2 regions of the Bradyrhizobium sp. 613_E4_N2_2 genome follow, and region 2 is predicted to be linked to the other one. Evidence: riboswitches for the same ligand, from Rfam matches in the RefSeq annotation. Region 2 holds a riboswitch; the other holds the start of a gene.
What was found. Region 2 has a riboswitch for cobalamin ahead of AB7290_RS30935 (TonB-dependent receptor). Riboswitches for the same ligand answer to the same signal wherever they lie in the genome.

Region 1 (4,177 bases), 320 kb from region 2:
GGCTGGCACGACGGGTTCAGCCGTACCGCCGCCAGCGCCGCCACCGATACGATGAAGCCATCGATCAACACGGGAACGCGGGCTTGCGCAGCCGCAATGATGGCGCCGCAAATCGCCGCGATTTCGAGGCCGCCGACGGCGCACAGGATTTTTTCCGGCGAAGCGCCCGCAATGCCGTGATGCGCAATCGCCGCATCGATCACACCCGCCTTGTGCGCGCGGCCGGCCGCGTCGACGCCGGTACCGCTGCCCGCGATCTCCTCGGCACTGATGCCGAGCAGGCTCGCCGCAATCGCCGCCGACGTCGTGGTATTGCCGATGCCCATCTCGCCGAAGATCAGGAGATCGGGCCTGCCGGCTGCCGCGCGCGCGACTGCGCGCTGACCGGCTTCGAAGGCGAATGCCAGCTCCGTGGGGGTGAGCGCTGCTTCCACGCTGAAGTCGCGCGTGCCGCTGCGCGGCTTGTCGGTGACGATTCCTGCCATCTCCTCCTGTGCCAGCGTGCCGGCGTCGACGACCTCCAGGCCTGAGCCAAGCTCACGCGCCAGCACCGAGATCGCGGCACCGCCCGAGGCAAAATTCGCCATCATCGCGATGGTCACTCCTTGCGGATAGGCCGACACGCCCTGCGCGACGATGCCGTGATCGCCGGCGAAGACGATGATCGGCACTCGCGCAGCGCGCGGTTGCTCGGTCGCCTGCAGGCCCGCAAGCTCGACCGCAAGCTGCTCCAGCCGGCCGAGCGCGCCGGCCGGCTTTGTGAGTTGCGCCTGACGCGCGAGCGCCGCCTCGCGATGGACAGCGGAGACCTCGGGGCATTTCCGGGTGACCCATTCGGGGAGCATGCTGCCTCGCTTACGGCCTGCGCTTGAGAATGTAGCTGTCCATGATCCATCCGTGCCGCTCGCGCGCATCCTGTCGCGCGGCGACGATGCGCGGGCCGATCTCGGCCAGAACGCCCGACATGACGATCTGATCGTGCATACCGAGATAGGCGCCCCACCAGATGTGCAGCCCGGCTGGATCGAGCGACTGGAAAGCCGTGCCGCCGTCGAGCATCACCACCACGGTATCGACGCCCTGCGGCCAGCCGCCTTCGCGCAAGCGGCGCCCCGTCGTGACCAGGAAGGGCTCGCCGATGTCGTTGAGCGGCAGCGCATGCGCCGCGCACAGCGCCTGGATCGAGGTGATGCCCGGCACGACCTCGATATCAGGCAAGGGATCGAGCCGCCGCGCAATGCGCAGCGAGGAATCGTACAGCGAGGGATCGCCCCAGATCAGCAGCGCGACCTTGCCTTTACCTTCGAGATGGCTGGCGATCGTCCGCGACCACGCCGCGGCCACGGCATCGTGCCAGTCGTCCACGCCCTTGTGATAGTCCGCTTCACCGGCATCGCGCACAGGAAGATCGAACTCGGCAATGCGCGTCGTTGGATTGGTGAGTACATCCGCGCAGATCGTCCGCCTGAGATCTGCGAGATCGGACTTCGCCGTCCCCTTGCGCGGGATCAGGATGAGATCGGCCGCGTTGATGGCTTGAACGGCGGCGCGCGTGAGCTGCTCGGGATCGCCGCAACCGATGCCTATCAGGGAGAGTGTCAGCATCGTGAGTGCGAAGGGCGGCCATCACGGCCGCCCGTTCGCTTGTCTCTCAAGCCGCGTTATGCAAACGCGGGGTAACGAGGCCGGGCGCGGTGACGCCGCGCAGCGACTTCGCCAGCGCCAGCACACCGAGGTCGGCCAGCGGCTCGATCACGATGACGAGCGCGTAGGAGGCCGCGAAGGTCGCGATGTTGACGAGGTTGGTCGCACCGAAGCCCGAGCCATAGAGCGCCCAGAACGCAACCCAGGCGATGACGCCGGCCTGATACGTGGTCGACAGCGCCAGCGCCTGGCGATACCTGAGATCGACATAGGCGGTGTTGCGGGCAATGATCCGCGCGGCGATCGCCTGGATCCCGAACAGCGGCACCAGCAGCGTGGTGACGTTCATGCCGAATTGCGGCAGATCGGGCGGCTCGAAGAAGATGCCCTGGAACAACAGTCCGAACGCAAGGCCGAAGGCCGCGGGCGCTGCCCCAAACAGCAGGAACAGGGTCGAGCCGAGGATGAAGTGCACCTCGGAGACGCCCACCGGGAAGTGCGGCAGGATCTCGAAGAAGACGAAAACGAGGCCCGTGGTGGCGAGCGTCCGCGCCGCGAACGACGTGATGCCCTGCTCGCGCACGGTCTCGACCGCGAGCTTCAGCGCAACGCCGCCGACTGCGATGCCGGTTGCGTAACTCAACACGAGCTTGGCGCCCGATACGACTCCGGGTTCGATATGCATGGTTCAGTTCCTTCCTGCCGTCACACCCGACGGCCTTGGCCACAAGACATGCACGGCCGGTCTCCTGGCTCGCGGTTCACTGGGGTTCTCCGGCCTTCCCGGGCCTTGCGGCCCAGTGGCTGATCGGAGTCCCTCACCGCTTACAGTCGCGGGGGCGGCTGGGGTTTTGGGCGGCGCAACTGTCCGCCCACCCCCATTCCCGATTATGCTCCGGCGGTTTGCGCCGCCTCGAGCACCATGCGTCTCCTGTGTGCCCCTTTCGCCAGCCGGGCGTCAAGGGGCGAAGGGCGGCCGGGACGGTCCTGACGGATAATCGCCCGCCAGCGCGCCAAACAGGATCACCGCCGCCGTCGAGGCCGCGCCGCCCCGCGCAAGCTGTTCCGCCAGCTCGGCAATGGTGGTGCGGACCAGCCGCTCGTCGGGACGACCGAGGGATTCGGCGAACAGCGCCGGGGTATCAGGGGCGAGGCCGTGCTCGATCAATTTTGCGACAAGCGCCGGAAAGGTGCGCCGGCCCATATAGACGACGGTGGTCGCTTCGGGATCCGCCAGCGCCGCCCAGTTCAAATTCTGCGGCAGCTCGCCGGTGACATCGGCCCCGGTCACGAACTGCACCCGGCGCGAGGTGTGGCGCCGGGTCAGGGGAATGCCGGCTTGCGCGGCGGCGACACAGGCCGAGGTGATTCCGGGAATGATCTCGTAGCCGATGCCGGCTTCGCGCAGAGCCTCCAGCTCCTCCTCGAGCCGGCCAAAGATACCGGCATCGCCCGATTTCAGCCGCACCACACGGACGCCGGCCGCGGCGTAATCGATCAGCAGGCGGTTGACGTGGTGCTGCTTGGTCGAGGGCCGCCCTGCCCGCTTCCCGACCGCGACGAGATTGGCGCCGGGCCGGGCCAGATCGAGGATCGCGCCCGAGGCGAGGTCGTCATAGAGCACGACGTCGGCATCGCGCAGCCGCGCGGCGCCTTTGAGCGTGAGGAGCTCGGGGTCGCCGGGGCCGGCCGAGATGAAAGTGACAAAACCGCTCACCGATCCTCCGCGATCAGATGGAAGAACGTGCCGGTGGCTTGTCCCCGCCGCGAGCCGGTCTCGGCGATGATCGCGCCTGTTGCATCGTGCACGACCGCCAGCGGCGTATCCGGCTGCGCGACAATCGTCGAATAGTGGAACTCGTGACCGCGCAGGCGCGCGCCGACCTGATGGCCCGGCATCGGCGCGGCGAGCGCAGCGAGACGATAGCCGAGATGCATGCGGCGCTTGGCAAAGCTCGTCTCCAGTCCGAGCAGGCCCGTCATCTCATGACGGACGCCGTCGGCGTCGGTCAGAGCGGTTCCCAGCACCATATAGCCTCCGCATTCGCCGTGCACCGGCCGTGTGTCAGCGAAGGCGCGCAAGCCGCTGCGAAAGCGCGCATTGGCCGCGATCGTGCCGGCATGCAGTTCGGGATAGCCGCCGGGCAGCCAGCAGACATCGGCGCTCGCGTCAGGCGCTTCATCGGCAAGCGGCGAGAATGTCGAGATCTCGGCGCCGGCCGCGCGCCAGGCCTCCAGCATGTGCGGATAGATGAAGGAGAACGCGGCATCGCGGGCCAACGCAATGCGCTGCCCGGGCGGCGTCACGTTCATGCCGTTTGCCGCCGGTTGCGGCGAACAGCTTGCTGCCGCCCGCAGCACCGCATCGAGATCGACATGCTCGGCGACGAAGCGCGCGGCTTCGTCGATCAGCTTGCCGATCTCGGCCTGCTCTTCGGCCTGCACCAGGCCGAGATGCCGTTTCGGCAGGCTGATTTCTGCATGACGCGGCAGCGCGCCGAACACGGCGATGCCGGCGTCGTTCAGTGCACGC
Region 2 (4,177 bases):
CTTCACGGACAGCGTCATCTGGTAGCGTCCAGCCATCGGCAGGTCCGTCTTGAAGGCGTACACACCCGGCTCCCTGGACGGCAGCGGCGCGACCGCCGATTCCATCTCGGCCATCCCGTCCGGGGCCATGTCGAGGCGGCTTTTGAAGATGACTGCGTCCGGTATCGGCTTGCCGGTCTGCTTGTTCGTCAGGCGAACGGCGAGCGTGACGTCTTCGCCCTTCTTCATCTGCGGAGTGACGGGCTCGAAGGCGTAGTCGCCCGCGCCCGCCATCGCGGCGGAAGCGGCAAGCGAAAGGGTGGCGGCGAGAGCCGCGGTGCTGATTTTGGAAAGCATTGTCCTGTCCTCATGAATTGATCTTTCGCCGTGGCGCGTGAAGCGCGCACGTCAGTCGTCGTCGCGAGCAGGCACGCCGCTCGCGTCTCGGGCTTTGCGAGATCAGATTCGAGGAGGTCGGAAAGGAGGACTGCCGCCGCGGAAGGAAACGACCTGATCCGGGGGAATAGCCATCGTGCTGGCCATGACGGCGAGACGTTCGAACGCCACGGGCCTGACATCACCGAGCGCGATGATCCCACCGACGCAGCAGAAGCCCATCCCGCACTTGTAGCCGCCGCTATGGGAGCCCGTTCCCTTCATGTCGGGACAACAATCGTCCATCGACATGTCGGCGTCGCCGCTCATGTGCATGGCCGTCTGCATGCCATCCGACGACATTGCGAGGTTCGCCGCGGACGCGCCAACCGGCAGCATCGCCAAGGATATGGCGATGGCGACTGCCAGGATGGTACGGACGAACTGCATCAATATCGACTTACCTTGTCGGGCCGGAACTCGGCCTCAGTAGCATACTCGGACACCAAAGGCAGTTATTGATCGTGGTCAAGCGTTCGTTACCCAGGCTCGTCCGGAGGCCGGGTTGGACGTTTCGACGCGGTCCTTCGGACTATCGTGCAAAACAGCAACACAAGGCCACCATCGACCGACCGGCCCGTCCAGCAGCCCGCGCGGATGTTGACGCGCTCATCCCCTGATGCCAGTTTCGTGATCGGTAGTGTCCGCAAGGACTCTTCAAGGGAATGCGGTGCGTCCACCTCAGTGGGCAATTCCGCGGCTGCCCCCGCAACTGTAGGCGGATAGCCGACGACCAAACGAACCACTGGAGCCCCGCTTGGGCCTCTGGGAAGGTGGTCGAAGGCGATGACCCGCGAGCCAGGAAACCTGCTACCAGCCATGGTCACGCGCGAACGCATTGGGCGGGGTGCCCTGATGTCGGACAAGTAGCCGGTGCATCCGCCGCCTGGGGCGAAGGTGGATGACTAAGGCAACCGCGGTGACGGTTTGTTTGCGTCGCCGCAGAGCGTTGTCGTGCAAAATCTTCATTTCCGTGCTGGCGCAAGGCCAGCGTTATCGCGTGCTTTCCTGATTACTCTGCTCTCGTCGGTGTCCTTGTCGTCCGCGGCGCTCGCGCAAAGCGCGGCGCAGGACAACCGCTCCCGGGAGGTCGGCCCGGTGATCGTGTCGCCGCCTGCGCCGCGACAGGCTCCTGCCGTCAGCCCCGGCACTCAGAAGCAGCGCGCGGCCCGGCGCGCCGCGGGACGCAATCGTGGCGCCCCTGCTATCGCCGTTCCGGCCGCGCAAGCTCCGAGCGGGCCGGTACAGACGCCGCTCAATACGGCAGCCGTCACCGACGTCGGCTCCCGGCTCGGCATCACGGCGCGCGAGATGCCGGCGACCGTCGAGGTCATCGGTCAACAGACGATGCAGAACCTGGGCATCCGGACCACGACCGACGTCGCCAAGGCTGCAGTCGGCGTCACCGGCGGCGATGCGCCCGGCGCGCCCGCCATCTTCTCGATGCGTGGCTTTTCCGGCGACCAGATCTCCACGCTCTACAACGGAATCCCGATCGGGCCGTCGACCATGACCGGCCGTCCCATGGACGTGGCTGGTCTCCAGCAGGTCGAGATCATCAAGGGACCGGACTCGCTGGTGGCGGGCCTCGGTGCGACCGGCGGCGCCATCAACTACGTGAACAAGGCGCCGCACACCGGACCAATCGTCAACGACGCCTTCACTTCCTACGATTCCTTCAACGGCTATCGCGCCGGTTACGGATCGGGCGGCAGCACGCTGATCAACGGCCTCGACTACCGCTTCGACATCAGCCATTTCAACAACAAGGGCTTTATCGACGACACCTATTCGAAGCTCAGCAACGTCTCGGGCCAGCTGAACTATCGCGTCAACGAGAACCTGAGGATCTGGGGCGCGACCGAATACAGGCAGGACAACGACCGCTTCTACTGGGGGACGCCGCTGGTGCCGGCGAACGCGCCGGGCATCGTGCCGACGTATGGCGTCGTCTCCGGCCTCTGGAGCAACTATTACCTCGGCGGCGGCACGCCGGTCCCGGTCACCATCGACGCGCGCACGCTGACCACGAACTACAACGTGCTCGACAATCACAGCGGCGCCAACGAGCTCTGGCTGCGCAGCGGCTTTCAATGGGACATCACCAACAACATCTCGCTGAAGAGCCTGGTCTATGGCTATGACGCCCACCGGCACTGGTTCAACAACGAGATCTCGTCGTTTGACCAGACCGTAGGCAATTTCGCAGGCGCGCAGAGCATCTACCGCGAGCGCCTGGCGCTCGATCACGCGCAGCGGCTCTACGGCAACATCACCGACCTCACCGTCAATTCCAATCTCGGCGGAATGGACAATCGCTTCGTCGCCACCGTGGCGGCGAGCAGCAACCAGTTCAACGTCTCGCAGGACACGCTGTTCTTCAATGACTACGTCGACCTCCTCAATCCGGACCGCGGCCTCTACGGCCCGCGCAGCGACGAGAAGATCTACACCCATCTCGACACCGCCTCGCTGTCGTTCGAGGACCGGCTCAAGCTGACCTCGACCTTTGCGCTGATCGGCGGCATCCGTTTTGAGAATATCGAGCTGTCGCGGACCCGCTTCGACGAGAATGGCCTCCTGAAAGCCAACTATCCTTTCTCGAAGACGTTCAATCCGGTCACCGGACGCATCGGCTACACCTGGGACATCGCGCCCGGCGTGATGCTTTACAGCCAGTACGCGACGGCAGCCGACCCGACGGTGGCGAACATCTTCATCCTCAGGCCCACGACGCCGCTGCTGCTCACGACGTCGCGGACCTACGAGACCGGCGTGAAGCTGCTGTCGGCCGACAGGCGCGCGGAGGCCACGTTCTCGGCCTTCGACATCGAGCGCAAGAACGTCTACGTCCCCGAAAGCGGCATCCTCTTCAACGTCGCCGGCAAGATGGCCTCCAAGGGCGTCGAGATCGCCGCCGCGGTCAATCCGGTCGCGGGCCTGAAACTATGGGGCAACGTCGCCTTCGTGCAGTCGCGCTTCATCGACTTCACCTATGTCGACGGCAATGGCGACTTCCAGTCCTATTCGGGCAAGACGCCGCCCAACGTTCCCAACTTCATCGCCAACGCCGGCGCCTCCTATCGCTTCGACACGAAGCTGCCGGTCGAGATCGGCGGCCTCGTCCGTCACGTCGGCGACCGCTTCAACTTCCAGGACAATCTGGTCACGATGGACGCCTACACGATCTTCGACGCATACGCGTTCGTCGATATTCCAAAAGCCTATTTCCCGGGCGTCGACCAGACCCGGATCAGCTTTCGCGTGAGGAACCTGACCAACAAGCCCTACGCGGCCTGGGGCGATCCGGGTTACACCGACCAGATCATCCTGGGCGCGCCGCGCAGCTACGAGATCGCGGCTTCGTTCAAGTGGTAGTCGCGGATCACCTCGCCCGCGCCGTGGCAGGAGTTGTCACGCGACAGTAGGACGCAATCGCAAATCGATTGCGCCGTTGAAGCCGCAGGTCTCGAGAGCTATCGATCAACGAGACCTGTCTTCCATCGGGAGGAACGCATGAGCACCATCACCGGCGGTTGTCACTGCGGCGCGATCCGCTATCAGGTCGAGGGCGAAGCGATCGTGCACGCGCTGTGTCACTGCCGCGATTGCAGGCTTCACGCGGGCGCTCCCGTCGTCGGCTGGACGATGTACGCGGACGATGCCGTCAAGGTGACCAAGGGCGAGCCCAAGGTGTATCACTCCTCGGAAAATGCCCGGCGGCACTTTTGCGGCGACTGCGGAACCGGCCTGTTTTATGTCA

Region 1: another riboswitch for cobalamin. It lies ahead of AB7290_RS29670 (energy-coupling factor ABC transporter permease); the one in region 2 lies ahead of AB7290_RS30935 (TonB-dependent receptor).

The regions. Positions count from the first base shown of each region.
Region 1 covers NZ_CP197234.1:6,186,328-6,190,504, forward strand. The annotation lists gene cobT (nicotinate-nucleotide--dimethylbenzimidazole phosphoribosyltransferase) at 1-845, opposite strand, end outside; gene cobF (precorrin-6A synthase (deacetylating)) at 856-1,605, opposite strand; gene AB7290_RS29670 (energy-coupling factor ABC transporter permease) at 1,652-2,329, opposite strand; cobalamin riboswitch at 2,367-2,584, opposite strand; gene cobA (uroporphyrinogen-III C-methyltransferase) at 2,603-3,361, opposite strand; gene AB7290_RS29680 (cobyrinate a,c-diamide synthase) at 3,358-4,177, opposite strand, start outside.
Region 2 covers NZ_CP197234.1:6,503,070-6,507,246, forward strand. The annotation lists gene AB7290_RS30925 (FixH family protein) at 1-336, opposite strand, end outside; gene AB7290_RS30930 (hypothetical protein) at 439-804, opposite strand; cobalamin riboswitch at 1,036-1,243, shown strand; gene AB7290_RS30935 (TonB-dependent receptor) at 1,444-3,792, shown strand; gene AB7290_RS30940 (GFA family protein) at 3,931-4,177, shown strand, end outside.